Regions from separate parts of the Streptomyces sp. NPDC059355 genome, predicted to be linked through region 1. Evidence: riboswitches for the same ligand, from Rfam matches in the RefSeq annotation. Region 1 holds a riboswitch; each other region holds the start of a gene.
The links. A riboswitch is a leader RNA that binds a small molecule or an ion and turns the genes downstream of it on or off. The one in region 1 is predicted to bind cobalamin.
Positions count from the first base shown of each region.

Region 2: another riboswitch for cobalamin. It lies ahead of metE (5-methyltetrahydropteroyltriglutamate--homocysteine S-methyltransferase); the one in region 1 lies ahead of ACFXGI_RS17240 (hypothetical protein).
Region 3: another riboswitch for cobalamin. It lies ahead of ACFXGI_RS11180 (ribonucleoside-diphosphate reductase subunit alpha); the one in region 1 lies ahead of ACFXGI_RS17240 (hypothetical protein).

Region 1 covers NZ_JBHYXN010000016.1:2,958-10,411, reverse strand. Annotated here, with positions in the region: gene ACFXGI_RS17255 (energy-coupling factor transporter transmembrane component T) at 1-1,025, opposite strand, end outside; gene ACFXGI_RS17250 (hypothetical protein) at 1,030-1,947, opposite strand; gene ACFXGI_RS17245 (prenyltransferase/squalene oxidase repeat-containing protein) at 1,944-4,796, opposite strand; cobalamin riboswitch at 4,928-5,000, opposite strand; cobalamin riboswitch at 5,124-5,257, shown strand; partial or broken gene ACFXGI_RS17240 (hypothetical protein) at 5,368-6,779, shown strand; gene ACFXGI_RS17235 (DUF4430 domain-containing protein) at 6,841-7,329, opposite strand.
Region 2 covers NZ_JBHYXN010000013.1:939-8,392, reverse strand. Annotated here, with positions in the region: gene ACFXGI_RS14965 (putative Ig domain-containing protein) at 1-1,150, opposite strand, end outside; gene ACFXGI_RS14960 (TrmB family transcriptional regulator) at 1,505-2,308, shown strand; cobalamin riboswitch at 2,412-2,638, shown strand; partial or broken gene metE (5-methyltetrahydropteroyltriglutamate--homocysteine S-methyltransferase) at 2,801-5,124, shown strand; gene ACFXGI_RS14950 (short-chain fatty acyl-CoA regulator family protein) at 5,203-6,630, opposite strand; gene aceA (isocitrate lyase) at 7,005-7,454, shown strand, end outside.
Region 3 covers NZ_JBHYXN010000009.1:27,452-34,905, reverse strand. Annotated here, with positions in the region: gene ACFXGI_RS11180 (ribonucleoside-diphosphate reductase subunit alpha) at 1-2,275, opposite strand, end outside; cobalamin riboswitch at 2,415-2,556, opposite strand; gene ACFXGI_RS11175 (GNAT family N-acetyltransferase) at 2,591-3,091, opposite strand; partial or broken gene ACFXGI_RS11170 (Uma2 family endonuclease) at 3,170-3,759, shown strand; gene ACFXGI_RS11165 (CstA-like transporter-associated (seleno)protein) at 3,817-4,014, opposite strand; gene ACFXGI_RS11160 (carbon starvation CstA family protein) at 4,011-6,164, opposite strand; gene ACFXGI_RS11155 (GntR family transcriptional regulator) at 6,375-7,139, opposite strand; gene ACFXGI_RS11150 (extracellular solute-binding protein) at 7,425-7,454, shown strand, end outside.

The DNA of each region.
Region 1 (7,454 bases):
GCGGCGTCGAATCCCGCGTTGCCGAACAGCAGGACCGCGGACAGCACTCCGCACCCGGCGACGGTCCATTCGGCCGCGAGCCACGGGTCGGGCCGGTACGCGGTACGGGTGATGCGGCGCCCGCCGAGCCGCAGCCCGGCCACGCACAGCGCTCCGCCGGCCGCCAGCGCGGGCAGACCGAGCAGCGTGGGCGCGGTCGCGTCGAGGAGTCCGTACGCCCCGGCGCACAGCCCGCACATGCCCAGCAGCATCAGCGCGCCGGTCAGGCGCCGGGAGCGGCGGGTGGCGGTGCCGGCGCGGCCGTAGCCCCGGGAGTCCATGGCGGCCGCGAGGCGCAGCGAGCGCTCCAGGGCGTCCTCGAGTACGGGGACGATGATCCCGCGCAGGGCGCGGAGCCCCTTGGTGCGGCCGGCCCGCAGCCGCCGGGCGCGGTGCACGCGCTGGACGCTCGCCACCAGTTGGGGCGCGACGCTGATGGAGACGGTGACGGCGACGCCCAGCTCGTAGAGGGCGCCGGGCAGGACGCGCAGGGCCCGCTTCGGGTTGGCGAGGGTGTTGGCGGCGCCGATGCAGCACAGCATGCAGGCGAGGCGGAGTCCGTCGGTGGCGGCGGAGAGCAGCGCTTCGAGGGAGACCGGGCCGCCGAGCCGGATGCCCGCGTACCAGTCGGGGGTGGGGATGTGGGGGAGGGAGAAGAGGAAGTGGTCGCGGGGGGTGACGCCCGTGGCGAAGATCGCCCGGAAGGTCACCCGGATCGCGACGACCGTCAGCGCCAGGTAGAGGTAGTACTTGAAGCCGCGCGCCCAGGGGGCCTCGGTGCGGCGCATGGTGATGACGTAGCCCAGGACCGCGAGGACGAGGAAGAGCAGCAGCGGGTTGTTGGTGCGGCTGACGGCGGTGGCGAGGGCCAGGGCCCAGATCCACCAGGCGACGGGGTGCAGGGTGCGGGGCAGACGGCGGCCGCCCGCGTCCGGCGCGAGGCCGGCCGCGGGCGGCTCGGCCGCGACCGTGGTGGTGCGTGACACGCGGCTACTCCGTACGACGGCGGCGTCGGGCGACGAACAAGGCGGCGCCGCCGATCAGCAGCACCAGTGCTGCGGTGGTGACGGCGGGCAGGTACGAGCCCGCGTCGTGGTGCGCGTCGGCGGCGGGCGCCGCCTCGACGACCTGGGGACCGGGGGCGGGCGCGGCCGCGGCCGGTGCGCTGCCGGACGGAGGGGCCGAAGGGGTGGGCGAGGCGCTCTCCTGGGCGGAAGCGGAAGCGGAGGGCGAGGGGCTCGCCGGCGCCGACGGGGTCGGATCGGCCGGCCGCGGGTTCTCCGGCCTGGGCCCGGTGTCGACATTCGGCGGCAGGGGCGCCGCCGTACGGGTGTCCTTGGGCTGGGGCACGCCGGTGGGCTGGGCGTTGTGGGCGCGCAGCTGGTCCGGGGTGACCCGGGGCCGGCCCTGGGTGCCCTCGACGTCCGTCGCCCCGAAGGTCCACAGGTCGACGCTGCCGGGCTTCGGCTTGTAGAGCATCGCGCCGAGCTGGCTGTACTCCCAGGTGTTCTGGCCGGGGTTCGCGTGCCAGTACGACCAGTAGGCGGACGCCGGCGGGGTCAGGACGCAGTCGTCCTGCTCCGGGGTCGGGTACTGCTTGCCGCCCTGGTGGCCGCTGTAGCCGATCCGGCAGATGAAGGCGGGGCCGTCGTGGCCGGTGCCGGTGGTGGCCCAGCCGCCCTGGCTGAGGAGCTCGTACCCGGTGGTGGGTGTCGTACCGCAGGAGCGGTAGACCGGCCCGCCCCAGTGGCCGAAGTCCACGGCGAGGACGGCCCCGGACGAGGTGGTGCACTGGCCGATGGGCTGCGGGGCGGCGCCGGCCGGGGCCGCGCCGGCGGCGAAGGCCGCCACCGTCAGCCCCAGCGCGGCCGCCGCACGGGCGGCGGCGCGTGTGATGCGGGAGATCATCGGCCGTCCTCCTCGCGGATGCGGCGCGTGCGGGCCATGGCCACGAGTCGCCAGCCGGCCAGTACGAGGACGGCCGCGGCGCCCGCGAGCGCCCCTGCCCGGACGCCGGTGGAGGCGAGGTTGCCGCCCGAACCGCCCTGAGCAGAAGCGCCGTTGCCGCCTGCACCGGCCGCGGTTCCCGCGGTGTCCCCGGGTGTGATGATGACGGGTGCGCCGCCCGCGGCGCCCGTTCCGCCCGACGGGCCCGACGTGGCCGTGGGGCTGGGAATGGGCAGCGGGGTGGTGCCGTCGAGGCTCCGGGTGAGGGTGGCGAAGGAGATGCCGGTGGTGCCGCCGAGGGCCTGGGTGGAGGCGCGGACGTCGGAGCCGGGCTGGGAGCCCTTGGCGATCTCGAAACCGCCGTCGGCGTTCTGCTGGGATGCCAGGAACTTACGGGCCTTGGCGATCTGCGCGCCGTACTTCTGCGCGTCCAGGGACATGCCCTGGACTGCGAGGGCGGCGGAGTTCACGGAGTTGCCGGAGGCGCCGGGGACGCCGCCGTCGTCCTTCTGCCGCGTGGCGAGCCAGGCGACGGCCTTGTCCACGGCCGCCTGCGCGTCCGCGTCGGGCAGCAGGTCCAGGGCCATGGCGGCCATGGCGGTGGAGTCCACCTCGTCGTCGCTCTTCTCGACGAGCATGCTCCCGAAGGCCCCGTTGGGCCGCTGGAGGCTCTTGAGGTAGGTGATCGGCTCGGCCGCGGCCGCGTTCTCGCCCGCGCGGACCTGGGCGATGACGCCGAGGGACTGGTCGAATACGGACTTGGCGTTGCCGTAGGCGCCCTTGCCGCCGCAGTAGGGGACGGCGTCGACGTTCCCGGCCCGGCAGGTGTCCTTCGCCAGGGCGGCGATCAGGTCCTGGCCGCCGAAGCCGCGGGGGTCGCGGCCGACCGCTTCGGCGAGGAGCGCCGTCTTGCCGATGGCCCCGCCGACGGCGTACTTGGTGCCGATCAGGGTCCAGGCATGGACCGTCCGACCCTGGCCGTCCTTGCCGCCCTTGTCGAGGAAGTCGACGATGTTGCGCAGGGTGGCGTCGTCCGTGCCGGTGGCGGCGAGCGCGTACGCGCCGTCGATCGTCAGGCCGTACGTGGCGAAGCCCGGGGAGCTCTCGTAGTAGCGGCCCTGGATCAGGCGGGTGGGGTGGGTGAGGTACGCCGTGGCCCTCTTGAGGTCGGGCCCGTCGCCCGGCGGGAGCGACGGCTTGGGGTCGCCGGGGGAGGGCTTGGGCTCGCTCGGCGACGGCTTCGGGGCGGTCGGCGAGGGGCTCGGCTCGGCCCTCTTGGCGGTCAGCGCCACCAGGTCGCTCTTCGCGGCCGCGACGACGGCCGGCACGGTGGGGTACAACTGCGGCTCGGTGAGTCCCTCTTCGAAGGCGAAGCCACCCTCGGAGAGCTGCTGCTTGGAGAGCCGGAACAGACCCGCGTCGGCGTGTGCCGTGTCACCGAGGGCGCGCATGGCCTGGGCCGCCCAGCCCGTGGCGCTCGGGCTTCCGGTGGTCATGCCGGCGGCGGCCGGCCAGGCACCGGTGGGCAGTTGGGACTTCCTCAGGTTCTCGCGGGCCTTCTCGACGACGGCGTCGTGTCCGCCGGCCCGCTTGAGGGCCAGGGCGATCAGCGCGGTGGAGCTCGCGTCGCTGTCGCACCATTCGCCGGAGCGGATGAGGATGCCGGTGAATCCGCCGTCCTCGCACTGGAGTCCGGTCAGCCGGTTCACCGCGTCGGCCGGAGGTGTCACGCCGCCGTTCAGCAGGGCGATGACGGCCATGGCCTGGGCGTCGGACTGGCCGGTGGTGCGGAAGTCGCCCTTGGTGAGGCAGCCGTCGATCGTCTCGCCGTCGCCGATGTCGCGCGGGCAGACGTACGTGACGAGGTCACCGAGCAGATCGTGTCCGCCGAAGGCGCGGGGGTCCTTGCCCGTGGCCTCGGCGACGAGCGCGAGCCGCGCGGCGGCGGTCGCGTCGGGGATCCCGCCCCTGCCGGCGGGGTAGGCGTACGCGTCCGTCTCCGCGGGCCTGGCGAGGAAGTCGGCGGCCTTGCGGGCGGCCGGGCTCTGCCGGTCCGCGCCCGCGAGGGCGTAGACCGCCTCGGTGGTGAGGAAGTGGTCGGGGGCCGTGGCGCCCTCGTCGACGACCCGCTCCCCGTCGGTCAGCCTCCCCGTGAGCCAGCGGGTGGCGGCGGGCAGGTCGACGGTGCCCGGCGCCGCGGTGGGCGGGCCCGTCGGACCGGTCGGGTCCGGGCTGGGGCTGCCGCCCTGGGCGCGTACGTCGTCGGGGGAGAAGGCGGGCTTGCCCGAGGTGCCGCCGGCGTCCGTGCCGCCGAACACCCAGGCGTCCACGTCACCGGGCTTCGGCGTGCGGGCCATCGCGCCCAGGGGGCTGTAGGTCCAGTTCTTCTGGCCGGGCGAGGCGGTCCAGTACGACCAGTACGCGGTCGCCTGCGGGGTGAGGACGCAGTCCTCCTTGTCCGGAGTGGGGTACTGCGTACCGGAGTCGAAGGAGCCCTTGCCGATGCGGCAGATGAAGGCGGGACCGTCGTGCACGGTGCCCTCGGTGCTGAAACCGCCCTCGTGCAGCAGGTCGTAGCCCGTGGTGGGAGTGGTGTCGCAGCCCCTCTCGACCTTCCCGCCGAACGGGCCGAAGTCGACGGCGACGATCGCGCCGTTGGTGGCGGTGCAGCCCTCGATCGGGTCGGCCGCGGCGGTGGTGGTCCCGGTGACGAAGGCCACGCTCGCGCCGAAGGTGAGCAGCGCCGCCGATATCAGCGACACCAGCCTCTTCTTCCCCGTGCGTCGCTCTGCTAGCTCTGCGGTCCCCACCACGGCCCCTCGTGTCGGCCGAGCGGACCCATGCGTGGCAAAGGGCTTCTGCCGCACATGGAGCGCAGAGGAAGCCGTTCGAACCACGCCGTAGTCCGCGACGGCGTTTCTCGCTGCAAAAACCTGGCTCCAGGCAGTCCGGCTCGCCCGGCGGTGCCGGGCCTACGGTTGCGGGTCAGCGCCGGAATTCGACCGGCTTCCCCTGGAGTTGAGTGCGTATCAGTCGGAGTGGAACACGCTGATAAAGACAGCGTCAAGGTGGGCTGTGTCTCACCCGGGGCCGCTCCAGCGTTCCTCCGGCAGCACGTCCCGAGGCGGCTGGCGGACCCTTGATCACTCGGGTAGCGTCCTGGGCTGCCAGATGGGGGAATCCGGTGAGAAGCCGGAGCTGACGCGCAGCGGTGTGGGACGGCGGGGGCCGTCTCCGAGCCCGAATGCCCATGCGGCGATGCAGTACAGGAAGCCGTACCACGCGTTCCGGGCGACGGCCCTCCGAGCATGCCCGGCCGTGTGTCCGCACGGCGGCAGGGCGCCGGCAGCGGCCGGCGTCCGCCGATTCCAGGAGCAGGCCATGTCCCGTCCCCGCACCTCCCGCCGCCTCGCGCTCGCGGTGCCCTCCGCACTCGGCGCCCTCGCCCTCACCGCGCTGCCCGCGTTCGCGACCTCGTCGCCCGCGCAGATCGCCACGTCCAAGACGAATGGCGTCGCCTACCTCAAGTCGCTCCAGGCGGCGGACGGTTCGTACGCGGGGGCCGGGCTGTCCAACGAGTGGGCGTTCAGCGCCTTCGCCGCCACCGGTACGGCCGTCGTCGACGTCTACCCCGCGGGCGACACGACGAGGAACGCCCGCACCGTCTACCGCAACCTGCTCTCCACGTCCGGCTGGCCCTCGGCCTCCCCGGTGGTGACCGACTACGAGCGCGGCACGCTGAACGCGTACGCCGCCGGCATCGACCCGGCGCGCGTCTCCGCGTCCCGCAACCTCGTCGCGAACATCTACGCGTACTGGCAGACCGCGGAGGCCGGCTACTTCGGCCCCTCCGGGAACTTCAACGGCACCGTCTTCGCGGCCCTTTCGCTGGGCGGGGCCAAGACCCAGGCCGGCGGCACGCGCGTCCCGCAGGCCCTGACCGACGCGATGGTCACCCGGATCCGCGCCAACCAGCACGTCGACGGCGGCTGGACCTACAACAAGGCCGAGGGCAACCCGACCGTCCTCAACTCCGCGGGCGATGTGGACATGACCGGCGCCGCGATGGCGGCCCTGTGCGTCTCAGGCGTCCCCAGCACGGACACGGACGTCGTCCAGGCGAAGAACTTCCTCAAGAGCAAGCTCGTCACCACCAGCGGTGCCTTCAACTCCCTGTACGGGGTCAACACCAGCTCCAACGGCTGGGGCGTCGCGGGCCTGAACGCCTGTGGTTTCAACCCGCAGACCGGGGACTTCCTCACCGCCGCCGGCAAGACGCCGATCGACTTCCTGATCGCCAACCAGTACAACCCGGCCGGCGGATTCAAGTACAAGCCGGCCGACACCGTCCCGTCCGCCTACGCCTCCATCGACGCCCTGCGCGCGGTCGCCGGCGGCGGATTCACCACGGCCCCGCCGGTCCCGGTCACCCCCGGCGCCCCGCAGTGGGTCGCCCAGCCGGCCTTCACCGCCGGTACGGCCACCAGGCTGGCGCTCACCGTCGACGACGGCGCCGGCAGCCTCAAGGTCTGCTCCGTGTCCTTCACCCGACCGGTACGACCACCACCCTCGGCGACGTCCTGAACGCGGCGATCAGCGGTGCCACGCCCTCGGGCTGCGTCACGAGCGTGACCCCCGCGTCGGGCACCGGCACCGTCACGGACGTCAACGGCAAGGCCAACAGCGGTTCCAACACCTGGAAGGTGAGCGTCGACGGCTCCGCCTTCGCCGGAGCCACCCGGGACAAGGTCGTGGGCGTCGGCGACACCATCGCCCTGCGCTGGGGCGCCTGATCATCGAACACCGGTGGGGGCCGCGGACCTCCGGGGCCGCGGCCCCCACCGGCACGCCGGACTAGAAGGACGTCCAGGTGAAGGACACCTGGTCGCCTGCGTTGAGCTTGAACTGGCAGCCGCCGACCGGGGTGGGGGTGCCGTTGACGGCGATGCTCCAGTAGGCGGAGCCGCCGCCGCTGACGTTCTTTATGGTGTCGACGGAGAAGTCGTCGAAGGACGCGTACCAGGTGCCGTCCCAGGTGAAGCCCTTCTTGTGGGCGGCGTCGTCGAGGGCGGCGGTCGGGGTGGGGACCTTGGACGGGTTGGCGCCGCCGTTGGTGCCGTCGCACTTGTGGGTGCCGCCGGTCACGGTGGTGACGTCGTGGCCCTTGGTCTTGACCTTGCCCTTGAACAGCAGCCCGGCGGGGCCCTGGACGGTGAGGTTCACCTTGACGGCCGCGTTCGTGTCCGGCTTCGGCTTCGCCTCGGCCACGGTGGGAGCGGCCGCGAGGGCGAGGCCCAGGGCGACCGTGGTGATCACGGAGCGGCTGGCGAGGGTCTGGCGCATGGAATGCCTTCCTGGCGGATCTTCGGGTCTGCCGACGCGAACCCGCCGACCGCACCCGCGCACACCCCGTGTCCGCGCCCTCGAAGAGGGCGCGCGGGGGTGCCGAGCCAGGCTGGGGCTTCGTA
Region 2 (7,454 bases), on a different contig from region 1:
GTCCGGTCGGGCCGTCGTAGCCGGCCTTGGCGGTGCAGAGGTAGCCGCCGGAGCAGGAGCCGTTGGCGCCGCTGGTCACGTCGTTGAGCGACGCGGTGTGGGCGTACGGGTAGGAGGACGGGTAGGAGCCGGCCGCCGGGGTGCCTGCGAGGGCGTAGACGGAGGCGATGATCGGGGCGGAGGCGCTGGTGCCGCCGTACACGTTCCAGCCGTTGGCCTGGTAGCTGTCGTAGACCGCGAGGCCGGTGGCCGGGTCGGCGACGGCGGAGACGTCGGCGACGGTGCGTTCGGCGCAGCCGCCGTCGGTCTGCCAGGACGGCTTGGCGGTGAACCCGGAGCAGCCCGAACCGGCGCCGTCACCACCGGAACCGGTGCCCCAGACGCTCTCGGACCAGCCGCGGGGGGTACCGCTCGCGCGGCTGAGGGAGGTGCCGCCGACCGCGGTGACGTACTGGGAGGCCGCCGGGTACTCGACTCCGTAGCCGCTGTCACCGGAGCTGACGGTGATGGCCACGCCGGGGTGGTCGAAGTACGAGGCGTCGGAGGCGGGGCCGGTGGAGTCCTCGCCGCCGCCGTAGCTGTTGGACACGTACTTGGCGCCCATGGCCACGGCACGGTTCACGGCGGCGCCGAGGTCCTCCATGGAGGGCTGGTTCGCCTCGACGAGCAGGATGTGGCACTGCGGGCAGACGGCGCTGACCATGTCCACGTCGAGGGAGATCTCGCCGGCCCAGCCGGCGTCGGCCGTCGGGTAGGCGGTGCCGCCGTTCTGGTCGGCCTTGCGGAAGCAGCCGTTGGCGGTGGTGCAGGCCGGCAGGCCGTACTGGGAGCGGTAGGCCGCCAGGTCGGACTCGGCCTTCGGGTCGTCGTAGGCGTCGATGATGGCGACCGTCGCGCCGGCGCCGGCGGAAGCCGACAGGGCGTACGCGCCCTGCAGGTCGGTGGGGCCGTAGCCCGACGGCAGAAGGCCGGGAGCCAGGCCGAGGTGCTGCTGTACGTCGGTACGGGCCAGCGCGTGGCAGGCCATCCAGCCGGCCCGGGCGGGCTGCGAGCACAGCCGCTCGGCGTGCACGGCGGCGGAGGCGGAGGCGGAGGCGGCCGCCGCGCCGGGTCCGGCCGAGGCGACGGACGGTGCGGCGAAGGCGAGCATGCCGCCGGACATCAGAGCCACCGCCGAGAGTAAGGCGGTCGTGCCGCGGCGGCCGGTGCGGGCGGCGCTCCGGAACAGGGCGTTGCGCAATGAACTGCCCTCCATGGGGGGTTGGTTCACCACGTCGGGGGATTCCTCCAGACATGGCAGGTCCATGACATAAGCCCATGTCAGGGCAGGCCGGAGCGGAGGGGCGACGTGGGGTTGCGAGTGGCACGCGTTCAACGGTGCGGACTGTCACCACGTGCAGTGGTGGCCAACGCTGAAGGTATTGAAGTGGCGCGCCAAGGGACTACCCGGCGAATGCAAAGGCTTGCTTTCGGTCGGTGATGTTCGCGTATACCGTTTCCTGCCATGGAGTTGGACGACGGCGCGGTCGACGACCTGGTGTCCCTGGGACTCTCCCGGTACGAGGCCCGGGTCTATCTGGCCCTGGTCCGGCGGGAGTCGTACACCGCCGCCGAGGCGGCCCGCGCCGCGAACGTCCCCCGCCAGCGCGTCTACGACGTACTCGACGCCCTCGTGCGGCGGCGCCTCGCCGTTCTGCGCCCCGGACGGGTCGCGGCCTTCTCCGCGGTGGCTCCCGAACTGGCGCTCGCCCGGCTGATGGCCCTCCAGCGGGAATCCCTGGAGCGGCTGAGCGCGACGTCGGCCGCCCTCGCCACGGCGCTGCTCCCGCTCTGGAGCGACGGGCGGACGCACACCGATCCTCTCGACTACATCGAGGTGCTGCGCGATCCCCGGGCGATAGCCGAGCGGTTCGACAGCATCCAGGAGCAGGCTTCCCGTGAGCTCCTCAGCTTCTGCAAACCGCCGTTCGTCGCTCCCCCGGCCAACAACGAGGGCATCAAGGCAGTCCGCCGGCTGCGCCGGGCCGGCGGCGCGGCCCGCGCCGTCTACACCCACGACGCGCTCGGTGACGCGGAAGTACTGGAGAACGTGAAGCGGTTCGCCGCGGCGGGCGAGGAGTCCCGCTTCGCCCCGAGCCTCCCGCTCAAACTCGTCGTCGCCGATGCCTCGCTGGTGCTGTGCGACATGCCCGACCCGGTGGCCGGCACCCGCGCCACCACCGCCCTGTACATCGAACACCCGGCGCTGGCCGGCTGCTTGAGGCTGGCCTTCCTGGCCGTGTGGGAACAGGCCCGGACCGCGCCCTGACCCGTACCGGGCGACGGCTGACGACCCGTGCCCCACCGGCACGGCGTCTCACTCTTCGGTCCGAATGACGGACGCGGCTCGCCGGTGGGCGACCGTGCGTCCTAGGGTGGCCGGTGCAGCTGGTTCGCCCCGTCCGCCAGACGGGATGCGTCGTAAGAGGGAACCCGGTGGGAATCCGGGACTGCCCCGCAGCGGTGAGCGGGAACGACCGCCGTCATACGCACTGGGACCGGACAACGGTCCTGGGAAGCGACGGCCAGTAGGTGCCCGCCGGGAGACCGGCAGGCGTGCCCGCGAGTCCGAAGACCTGCCCGTTGCCCGCATGCGGACGATTCCCGTGCGGACATCCCGGTGACCTCGTGGGCGGGTCGGCGTACACAGCGAGCGGCACGTGCGGTGTTCCCCCGCGACGTGGTCCGCACGTTCTGTCGTCCCTTCGCGTCCGCATCCCTCACCGGGGTGTTCAGGACACATCTCGCGAAGGAGAGTTCCGTGACAGCGAAGCCCGCAGCCGCGGCAGCACGAGCCACCGTGTACGGCTACCCCCGCCAGGGACAGGGCCGCGAACTGAAGAAGGCCGTCGAGGGCTACTGGAAGGGCCGCGTCACCGCCGACGCCCTCCGGGAGACCGCGGCCGACCTGCGTCGTTCGAACTGGCAGCAGCTGGCCGACGCCGGCATCACCGAGGTTCCGACCGGTGACTTCTCGTACTACGACCACGTCCTGGACACCAGCATCATGGTCGGCGCCGTCCCCGAGCGCCACCGCGCGGCGCTCGCCGCCGACACCCTCGACGGCTACTTCGCGATGGCCCGCGGCACCCAGGACGTCGCCCCGCTCGAGATGACCAAGTGGTTCGACACGAACTACCACTACCTGGTCCCCGAGCTCGGCCCGGACACCGTCTTCACCGCCGATTCCACCCGGCAGGTCGCCGAGCTGGAGCAGGCCCTCGGGCTCGGGCACACGGCCCGCCCGGTCCTGGTCGGCCCCGTCACCTACCTGCTGCTGGCCAAGCCCGCCCCGGGCGTGGCCGCCGACTTCCAGCCGCTGACCCTGCTCGACCGGCTGCTGCCCGTCTACGCCCAGGTCCTCGCCGACCTGCGGGCCGCCGGCGCCGAGTGGGTACAGCTGGACGAGCCCGCCCTGGTCCAGGACCGCACCCCGGCCGACCTGAACGCCGCCGCCCGCGCCTACCGCGAGCTCGGCGCGCTGACCGAGCGGCCCAAGGTGCTCGTCGCCTCGTACTTCGACCGGCTCGGCGACGCCCTCCAGGTGCTGGCCGCGGCCCCTGTCGAAGGCCTCGCCCTCGACTTCACGGGCGGCGGCGCCGCGAACCTCGCCGACCTCGCCGCGGTCGGCGGGCTGCCCGGCAAGCGGCTCGTCGCCGGCGTGGTCGACGGCCGCAACATCTGGATCAACGACCACCAGAAGTCCCTGACCACCCTCGGCACCCTCCTGGGCCTCGCCGACCGGGTGGACGTCGCCGCGTCCTGCTCGCTCCTGCACGTCCCGCTCGACGCGACCGCCGAGCGCGACATCGATCCGCAGGTCCGGCGCTGGCTCGCCTTCGCCCGCCAGAAGACCACCGAGATCGCCACCCTGGCCCGCGGGCTCGCCCGGGGTACCGGCGCCATCGCGGCCGAACTCGCCGCCAACCGCGCCGACCTGGCCTCCCGCGCCGGCTCCGCCATCACCCACGACCCCGCCGTGCGCGCCCGTACCGCCGCGATCACCGACGCCGACGGACGGCGCTCGCAGCCCTACGCGCAGCGGACCGCGGCCCAGCGCGCCCTCCTCGGGCTGCCCCTGCTGCCGACGACGACCATCGGCTCCTTCCCCCAGACGAACGAGCTGCGCACCGCCCGCGCCGACCTGCGGGCCGGCCGCATCGACACCGCCGGCTACGAGGAGCGGATCAAGGACGAGATCCGTGAGGTGCTCTCCTTCCAGGAGAAGACCGGGATCGACGTCCTGGTGCACGGCGAGCCCGAACGCAACGACATGGTGCAGTACTTCGCCGAGCGGCTCACCGGCTACCTCGCCACCCGGCACGGCTGGGTGCAGTCCTACGGCACCCGCTACGTCCGGCCCCCGGTCCTGGCCGGGGACGTCTCCCGCCCGGAGCCGATGACCGTGCGCTGGACCACGTACGCCCGGTCGCAGACGGCCAAGCCGGTCAAGGGGATGCTGACCGGCCCGGTCACCATGCTCGCCTGGTCCTTCGTACGGGACGACCAGCCCCTCGGGGACACCGCCCGCCAGGTGGCCCTCGCCCTGCGCGACGAGGTCGACGACCTCGAGGCCGGCGGTACCCCGGTCATCCAGGTCGACGAACCCGCCCTGCGCGAGACCCTGCCGCTGCGCGCGGCGGACCACGCGGAGTACCTCGCCTGGGCCACCGAGTCCTTCCGGCTCACCACCAGCGGTGTACGGCCGGACACCCAGATCCACACGCACATGTGCTACGCGGAGTTCGGCGACATCGTCGAGGCCATCGACGAGCTCGACGCCGACGTCATCAGCCTGGAGGCGGCCCGCTCCCACATGCAGGTCGCCGGCGAACTGGCGCGCCACGGCTACCCCCGTGAGGCCGGGCCCGGCGTCTGGGACATCCACTCCCCGCGCGTCCCGAGCACCGGGAAGCGGCGGCCCTGCTCCGCGAGGGGCTCGCGGCGATCCCCGCCGAACGGCTGTGGGTCAACCCCGACTGCGGGCTGAAGACCCGCGGCTGGCCCGAGACCCGCGCCTCCCTGGAGAACCTCGTCGCGGCCGCGCGCGAGGTGCGCGCGGAGCTCACGGGCGACGACTCCTGACGCGGGGGTTCCGGGTCGGACGCACGGCCTGCGTCCGACCCGGGCCTGGAAGACCGGCGGGTGAGGAGGGTGCGGGCGTCACTGCGCGCGGTCGGCGACCTGGTACGGGACGAAGGTGCTGCTGTTCTCGTCGACGGCGAGCGGACGCCCCAGCGGCGGCACCGCGCGCTGCGGACAGTCCAGGCGCTCGCACAGCCGGCAGCCCATGCCGATGGGCGTGTCGGCCGAGGTGTTGTCCAGGTCGAGGCCGTCGGAGTAGACGAGCCGCGAGGCGTGCCGGATCTCGCAGCCCAGCCCGATCGCGAAGGTCTTGCCCGGTTCCCCCCAGCCGGCGCGGTGGCGGGTGACGGCGCGGGCGGTCCACAGGTAGCGCTGCCCGTCGGGCATGGCGGCGACCTGGACGTGGATGCGGCCGGGTGCCGCGAAGGCCTCGTAGATGTTCCACAGCGGGCAGGTGCCGCCCGCTCGGGAGAAGTGGAACCCGGTCGCGGACTGCCGCTTGGACATGTTCCCGGCCCGGTCCACGCGCACGAAGGAGAACGGGACCCCGCGCAGCCTGGGCCGCTGGAGGGTGCTGAGGCGGTGGCAGACCGTCTCGTACCCCAGTCCGAACCGGTCGGTGAGCCGCTCGATGTCGTAGCGGAATTCCTCGGCGGCCGCGTGGAAGGCCCGGTACGGGAGGATCAGGGCCGCGGCGAAGTAGTTGGCGATGCCGATCCGGGCCAGGCCGTGCGCGGTGGACCCGGCCGGGAAGTCCTGCGAGGCACACCGGTCCAGCTCGGCGGCGTGCTCCAGCAGGGCGAGCTGCGTCGCCATCCGGAACGCCTGCTGCCCCGGCCGCAGCCGGGCGGACAGGTGCAGCGTCCGGCTCTGTTCGTCGTAGCGGTGCAGCCGGTCGCAGTCGGCGCTCACCCGTACCCCGTGCGCGTCGGCGAGCCGCGCGGACAGGGCCCGGACCACCTCTCCGGGGCGGATCCGGATCGTGCGCGCCAGTTCCTCGGCGGCGAGGTCGGTGTCGTGGAGGTAGTTCTGGCGGCGGTAGAAGAACTCCCGGATCTCCTCGTGCGCAGAGCGCGGGACGGCCCCTACGGCGCCACCGGCCGCACCCGGCGCCGCGTCCCGCCCGTCCTGCGCACCGGCCAGGCTCTCGGCCAGGACCTGCGAACGCCGTCCGAGGTCCAGCAGTACCCGGGCGACCGCCGGCATCCGCGAGGCGAGCTCGGCGAGATCGGAGGCGGAGACCCTGGCCTCGGCGACCTCTCCGGCCAGCGCCTCGCGCAGGTCCGCGACGAGGCGGCCGGTGTCCCGCTCCGAGAAGAAGCCCGGATCGACCCCGAAGGCTTCCGTCAGCCGCAGCAGCACGGGAACGGTGAGCGGGCGGGAGTCGTGCTCCATCTGGTTCAGGTAGCTGGGCGAGATGGCGAGGACCCTGGCCAGATCGACCTGGCTCATCCGCCGCTCCTCGCGCAGCCTGCGCAGCCGCGCGCCCGCGTACGTCTTGCTCACCGAACCTCCCCTGGTGCCGAACGGCCAGCCTATGCGCGGAACCGCGTCGTACGACCTTCGCATCCTTGGCAAAACCTCGCGAAAAGATGCGCAGAACTTGGCATGCGTCCCCGATTGATGGCACTGGGTGTCACTGAGAGAGTCGTCCTGCGGCCCGCCGGACCAGGCGGCACGGACGGAACCAACGGGGCCCGATTCACGCCCTGATATCGGCAATCCCGGCAGGTTTCCACGAGTGGTACGGCAACATTGCTCAGCTCGTTCCACACACGGGGACGGTGGGCCGCGATCTCACGCATGGCACCTGGTGCCAATACTTCGCACCTTTGACGTGCGGGGGCATTCCCGAGCGACTCATGGAGACGGTGACGGTCATGGCAGACACGACGAACACGACGGCGGCGGCAGCGGACCTCGCCGAGCGCTGGGCGAGCGACCCGCGCTGGGCCGGCATCGAGCGGACGTACTCCGCCGAGGACGTGGTCCGCCTGTCGGGCAGCGTCCGCGAGGAGCACACCCTGGCCCGGCGCGGCGCCGAGCGCCTGTGGCGACAGCTCCACGAGCAGGACTACATCCACGCGCTCGGCGCCCTCACCGGCGGCCAGGCCGTCCAGCAGGTCCGGGCGGGGCTGCAGGCCATCTACCTCTCCGGCTGGCAGGTCGCCGCCGACGCCAACCAGGCCGGTCACACCTACCCGGACCAGAGCCTCTACCCGGTCAACTCCGTTCCCCAGGTGGTCCGCCGGATCAACAACGCTCTGCTGCGCGCCGACCAGATCGCCACCGCCGAGGGCGGCACCGACACGACGGACTGGCTCGCGCCC
Region 3 (7,454 bases), on a different contig from region 1:
TCGCCGGGCGCGAGCGCAGGTAGTACGTGGTCTTCAGGCCCTGCTTCCAGGCGTACGCGTACATCGAGGACAGCTTCCCGATGGTCGGCGTCTCCAGGAACAGGTTCAGCGACTGCGACTGGTCGAGGTACGGCGTACGGGCCGCCGCCATGTCGATCAGACCGCGCTGCGGGATCTCCCACGCCGTGCGGTACAGCTCGCGCACCTCGGCCGGGATCCAGCCGAAGCCCTGGACGGAGCCGGACGAGTCGCGCAGCGCCTCGCGGGTCTGGGAGTCCCACACGCCGAGCTTCTTCAGCTCCTCCACCAGGTAGCCGTTGACCTGGAGGAACTCACCGCTGAGCGTCTCGCGCTTGAAGAGGTTGGAGACCTGCGGCTCGATGCACTCGTACACGCCGGCGATCGAGGCGATCGTCGCCGTCGGCGCGATGGCCAGCAGCAGCGAGTTGCGCATGCCGGACTCCGCGACGCGGGCGCGCAGCGCGTCCCAGCGCTCGGGCCAGTTCAGCTGGACGTCGTAGTGGTCCGGGTGCAGGACGCCGCGGGCGGTGCGGGTCTGCTCCCAGGCCGGGAGCGGGCCGCTGCGCTCGGCGAGGTCGCAGGAGGCCTCGTACGCGGCCAGCATGATGCGCTCGGAGAGCTTGGTGGACAGCGCCTTCGCCTCGGGGGAGTCGAACGGCAGCTTCAGCTTGAAGAAGACGTCCTGCAGGCCCATCGCGCCCAGGCCCACCGGACGCCAGCGGGCGTTGGAGCGGCCGGCCTGCTCGGTCGGGTAGAAGTTGATGTCCACGACGCGGTCGAGGAAGGTGACGGCCGTACGGACGGTCTCGTCCAGCCGCTCCCAGTCGATCTCACCGGTCTCGGTGAGGACGAACGCGCCCAGGTTGACCGAGCCCAGGTTGCAGACGGCGGTCTCGCCGTCGTCGGTGACCTCGATGATCTCGGTGCACAGGTTCGAGGAGTGGACGACGCTGCCCGGCTCGGCGGTCTGGTTCGCCGTGCGGTTGGAGGCGTCCTTGAAGGTCATCCAGCCCTGGCCGGTCTGCGCGAGGGTGCGCATCATCCGGCCGTACAGGTCGCGGGCGGGCATGGTCTTGCGGGCGAGGCCCGCGGCCTCGGCCTTGTGGTACGCGGCGTCGAACTCGTCGCCCCACAGGTCGACCAGCTCGGGCACGTCGGCCGGGGAGAACAGCGACCAGTCGGCGTCCGCGTTCACGCGGCGCATGAACTCGTCCGGCACCCAGTGCGCCAGGTTCAGGTTGTGCGTACGGCGCTGGTCCTCGCCCGTGTTGTCGCGGAGCTCCAGGAACTCCTCGATGTCCGCGTGCCAGGTCTCCAGGTAGACCGCGGCGGCGCCCTTGCGGCGGCCGCCCTGGTTCACGGCGGCGACGGAGGCGTCGAGGGTCTTCAGGAACGGCACGATGCCGTTGGAGTGGCCGTTCGTACCGCGGATCAGCGAACCGCGGGCGCGGATGCGCGAGTACGAGAGACCGATGCCGCCGGCGTGCTTCGACAGACGCGCGACCTGGTGGTAGCGGTCGTAGATCGAGTCGAGCTCGTCCAGCGGGGAGTCCAGCAGGTAGCAGGAGGACATCTGCGGGTGCCGGGTGCCGGAGTTGAAGAGCGTGGGGGAGGACGGCAGGTAGTCGAGGCGGCTCATCAGCCGGTAGAGCGAGGCCACTTCCTCGACGGCCTGGACACTGTCGTTCTCGGCGAGGCCGCAGGCCACGCGGAGCATGAAGTGCTGCGGGGTCTCGATCACCTGGCGGGTGATCGGGTGGCGCAGCAGGTAGCGGCTGTGCAGGGTGCGCAGACCGAAGAAGCCGAAGCGGTCGTCGGCGCCCTCGGCCAGCGTGTGGTCGACCAGCGCGTCCAGGCGGTTCGCGTGCAGCGCCACGAACTCGGCGGTGCGGTCCGCGATCAGGCCCTCGCGGTGGCCCACCGCTACGCAGGAGGAGAAGGAGGTGGCCCCCTGGCCGGCGGCTTCCTCGGCGACGGCCAGCGTCAGCAGCCGGGCGGCGAGCCGGGAGTACGCCGGGTCCTCGGAGATCAGACCGGCCGCGGCCTCCGTGGCCAGCCCGCGCAGTTCGGCCTCGTCGGCGGCGGCGCTGCGCCCGCGGAGCGCGGCGGCGGCGACCCGGCCCGGGTCGGTGTCGGGGAGGTCGGCCGTCAGCTCGGTGAGGGTACGCAGCAGTGCGGCCCCAGGTCCCCCGGTCTCGATTCCGGTGTCGGACGGGTCGGACTCGGCGCGCGGTGCGGAAGGCGCGATGGTCACGGGGGGAGCTCTCCCTCGCTCGGCTCCGGGACACCTGCGGTGCGGGCGCGAGCGGGCGCGTGCGGGCATGACGGGGCAGCACCGCGCGGCGTCCACCGGCCCAACCGCGAGGCCCGGACGTATCGACACCCGGTTCGGTCGAGCCGGGCGTACTGTCGGCAGGTCATCGGACTTGCGGTGACACCAATGGGTGTACTTCATACCGTTGCGGGACAGTTCCGGATTCGCACCGGATTCCCCTGCGACGACAGCGAGGACGAGCATACATGTGGGGGCCCCTTCATGCGCGACCCCCTAGATGTTGTGTCGGCGTGGCTACAGTTCGAGACCGTACGTGCGCAGAGGGAGGCCGGGGACGGGCTCCCAGTCCCGTTCCGGCGTGCGCACGAAACCGAGCCGTTCGTAGATCCGGTGGGCGCCGGCCATGTCGTCCGTGGTGGACAGCACGAGGCGCCGTACGCCCTCGACGGCCCGGGCGCGGTCCGCGCAGGCCCGCACCAGAGCCTCCCCGGCGCCGCGCCCGCGGCCCTCCCGGGCGACGGCCAGCATCCGGAACTCGGCCTCGTCGGGTCCGGCGATGTCGCACAGCGGGCTCCCGGGCGCGGCGAAGGCCACCCCGCCGAGGAGCCGGCCGTCGCCCGTCGCGGCGACGAGTATCACCCCGTCGGCGGCACGCCCGGCCACGTCGCGCAGCCGAGCGAGGTACGGGTCGTCCTCGCCGAACGTCAGGAACCCGTCCCCGAGGTAGGCCTGCGCGGTGATTTCCCCGAGCGTCCCGTACTCCGCCGCCAGAGCTTCCCTGATCACGATGTCCATGCGGTCGAGTGTGCCGGACGGCTGCCGGTGCCCGGCGCTGTCGTCGGAGACGGCACCGTCGAGGAAGGCGAGCGAGGCATGACCGTGATGCCCGACCGGCCCCACATGACGACCGCAGTGTTCGAGCACCTCGCCCGGATAGCGGCCCGCGAGGAGGAGGGGCTGCGACTGGAATTCATCGGTGGGGTGCTGAGGAGCAAGGCAATGACGGTCGGGGACCACGGGACGGGCGGATCATTCTGTGGTTGACGCGGATCTGCATCCGGCACCACCCGGGCTTCTGGCTGCACCCAGGGCAGGGAATCAAGGCAGAGCAGTACCGGGAGGGCCGTGCCATTCCGGACGGCGTACTGGCGCACGAGGACGCGTTCGTCGGGCAGGGCGACTGGGTGGACCCGGGCCCGATCCTGATGGCTGTCGAGGTGACCTCGTGGGACTCCGATACCGAGCGGCGAGACCGGATCGAGAAGCCGCGTGCCTACGCGGAGACCGGCATCCCCGTCCACCTGCTCGTCGATCGGCTCAAATGCCAGGTTCTCGTCCACAGTGACCCGGATGGCGCCCGCTACGAGACCGTACGCACGGTGCCGTTCGGCAGGGAAGTCCGGCTCCCGGACCCTGTCGGCATCACCCTGGATACCGAGCCCCTCAAGGACTGGGTGCGCTGACCCGCACGACGTGAAGGGGCTCAGCCGGTGACCGGCGGAGCCCCTTCACGTAAGTCCTCAGCAGCAGCGGAAGCCCTCGCGGGGGTCCGCCTCGCGGGAGTCCGTGCGGGCGCGTTCGAAGGCGCGGCGGGTCATGACCTGCGCGTCCGGGTCGTGCGTACGGGCGTGCGCGACGTAGCGCTCGTACGCCGCCTCGCCCGAGAACTCCCGTACGAAGAACCGCGCCTTCGCCAGCGCCGCGCGGACCCCGCTCACGCCACCGGCTCCTTCACGCGGCCGCCGCCCGAGTCCAGGCCTGCGGCGGCGAGCTCCGCCCGCTCCTCGGGCGTCGCGATGAGCCCGGCCGGGGCGATGATCTTCGATTCGGTCCACGGGACCTCGGACAGCCTGACCGCCTCCGGGTTGCCGGCGGCCTTCAGGCAGGTCCGCGCCGCGTCCAGCAGCACGATGACGATCAGGATCGCGAACAGCGCCGACAGCGCGCCGTCTACCGTCGCGTTCGTGACGATCGTGTGCATCTCGCCCATGTTCTTGGCGGGCGGCAGGACCTTCCCGGCGTCGATCCCGGTCTGGTACTTGTCGCGCTGCGCGAAGAAGCCGACCTTCACGTCGTCGGAGAACACCTTCTGGTAGCTCGCGGTCAGCGTGACGGCCACGTCCCAGGCCAGCGGGACGCCGGTCACCCAGGCCCACTTGAGCCGGCCGGACTTGACCAGCAGCGTGGTGCAGACGGCCAGTGCCACCGCCGCCAGCAGCTGGTTCGCGATCCCGAACAGCGGGAACAGCTGGTTGATGCCGCCCAGCGGGTCCTTGATGCCGACCCACAGGAAGTAGCCCCAGCCGCCCACGACCACCGCGCTCGCCAGCCACACGCCCGGCTTCCAGCTGACGTCCTTGAAGGACTTGTGCACGTTGCCGAGGGTGTCCTGGAGCATGAACCGGCCGACCCGGGTACCCGCGTCGAGGGTGGTCAGGATGAACAGGGCCTCGAACATGATCGCGAAGTGGTACCAGAACGCCTTCAGCCCGGCGCCGCCGACCACGGAGGAGAAGATCTCCGACATTCCGAGTGCGAACGTCGGCGCCCCGCCCGTACGGGACAGCAGGCTGGTTTCCTCGACGTCCTTCGCGGCCTGCGCGAGGAACTCGGGCGAGATGGCGAAGCCGAAGTTCGTCACGGCCTGCGAGGCGGTCTCGACCGTGGTGCCGACGACACCGGCGGGGGAGTTGACCGCGAAGAACAGGCCGGGCTCGATGATGCAGGCCGCGATGATCGCCATGACGGCGACGAAGGACTCGGTCAGCATCGCGCCGTAGCCGATGACCCGGACCTGGGTCTCCTTCTGGATCATCTTCGGGGTCGTGCCCGAGGAGACCAGGGCGTGGAACCCGGACAGCGCCCCGCACGCGATGGTGATGAAGACGAACGGGAACATCGACCCGGCGAACACCGGCCCGTCCCCGCGGGCGGCGAACTCGGTGACCGCGGGCATCTTCAGGGTCGGCATGGCGACGACCACGCCCACGGCGAGCAGCGCGATGGTGCCCACCTTCATGAAGGTGGAGAGGTAGTCGCGGGGCGCGAGGAGCATCCACACCGGCAGCACCGAGGCGATGAAGCCGTACGCCACCATCCAGAGGACCAGAGTCTCCTTCTCCAGCGTGAAGGTGCTCGCCAGCGAGGAGTCGGCGACCCAGCCGCCGGCGACGATGGCGAGCAGCAGCAGCGCGACGCCGATGACGGAGATCTCGGTGACCCGGCCCGGGCGCAGCACGCGCAGGTAGAAGCCCATGAAGAGGGCGATCGGGATGGTCATGCCGATGGAGAAGACACCCCAGGGGGAGTGCGCCAGGGCGTTGACGATGACCAGGGCGAGCACGGCCAGCAGGATGATCATGATGGCGAACACGGCGACCAGGGCGGCGGCTCCGCCGACCGGGCCGATCTCGTCCCGCGCCATCTGGCCGAGCGAGCGGCCGTCGCGGCGGGTGGAGAAGAAGAGGGTGACCATGTCCTGGACGGCGCCCGCGAAGATGACGCCCGCGACGATCCAGATGGTGCCCGGCAGGTAGCCCATCTGCGCGGCGAGCACGGGGCCGACCAGCGGGCCGGCGCCGGCGACGGCGGCGAAGTGGTGGCCGAACAGCACGCGGCGGTCGGTGGGGTGGAAGTCGACACCGTTGTCAAGGCGTTCGGCGGGGGTGGCCCGCGTCTTGTCGACCTTCAGGACCCGGTCGGAGATGAAGCGCGCGTAGAAGCGGTAGCCGATGGCGTACGAGCCCAGCGCGGCGGCGAGCAGCCAGGCGGCCGAGATCTCCTCGCCGCGCGAGAGGGCGAGGATGCCCCAGCCGAGGGCCCCGACGAGGGCGACGAGGACCCAGACGGCGACGGACTTCGGGTTCATGCCCCCCGACGCCCCTGGGTCCTGCGGCGCGGAAGGCGAGTCCGCCGCCGTGTCCGGACTCGCCGCGTTCCGTTCTGTACCTGTTGCTTCCGGTTCCGGCATGATCCTCGTCCCCTCGTTGATCATCTGCGTAAGCGCAGGGAATCTACGGGGGCCCGCCCGGTGAACGTAAGCCCCCGTCCGCATAGCGGAACGAGAGTCAACTACGAATCAGACGGCGGGGCGCTGGAGTCGGGCGACGAACTTGTAACGATCGCCGCGGTACACCGAGCGGACCCACTCGACCGGTTCGCCGTCGGCGTCGAGGGAGTGGCGGGAGAGCATCAGCATCGGCAGGCCGACGTCGGTGCCCAGCAGGCCCGCCTCGCGCGGGGTGGCGAGGGAGGTCTCGATCGTCTCCTCGGCCTCCGCGAGCCGTACGTCGTACACCTCGGCCAGCGCCGTGTAGAGGGAGGTGTACTTCGCCAGGGACCGGCGCAGCGCGGGGAAGCGCTTGGCCGAGAGGTGGGTGGTCTCGATGGCCATCGGCTCGCCGCTCGCGAGGCGCAGCCGCTCGATGCGCAGCACCCGGCCGCCCGTGGCGATCTTGAGGAGTCCGGCCAGGGTGTCGTCGGCCGTCACGTATCCGATGTCGAGGAGTTGGGAGGTGGGCTCCAGGCCCTGGGCCCGCATGTCCTCCGTGTACGAGGACAGTTGGAGGGGCTGGGAGACCTTCGGTTTCGCGACAAAGGTGCCTTTGCCCTGAATGCGCTCCAGCCGTCCCTCGACGACGAGCTCCTGGAGAGCCTGGCGCACGGTGGTGCGGGAGGTGTCGAATTCGGCCGCGAGCGTGCGCTCCGGCGGCACCGGGGTGCCCGGGGGCAGTGTCTCGGTCATGTCGAGCAAGTGCCGCTTGAGTCGGTAGTACTTGGGCACCCGCGCCGTGCGAGTGGCTGCCCCGCCTTCCGGCTCGGTGGTCGCCCCTTCGGTGGACATCGCCGCCCGCCTTCCCGACTCCAGTTTCGCTGCCGTCACCGGCTCCTCCGATATGTGCGGTCACATCGTGACACGGGTGGGAGGGCAGGCCTCCTCCCTCCCCCAGGTGTCGGTCCGGTAACGGACCGATCACCCGCTCATTAGACCCTTGACACCCCTAAAGGTCTAGGCCAAGCTCCGGTTACTGGTCTAAACCAATATGGATCAGATCCCGGCCCCACGGCAGTACTTGGTACGTCACCGCGGCGGGCGAGGGAAGTGCAGAGCATCCCTGAGGAGGGTGGCGTGAAGCGCAAGCTCATCGCGGCGGTCGGA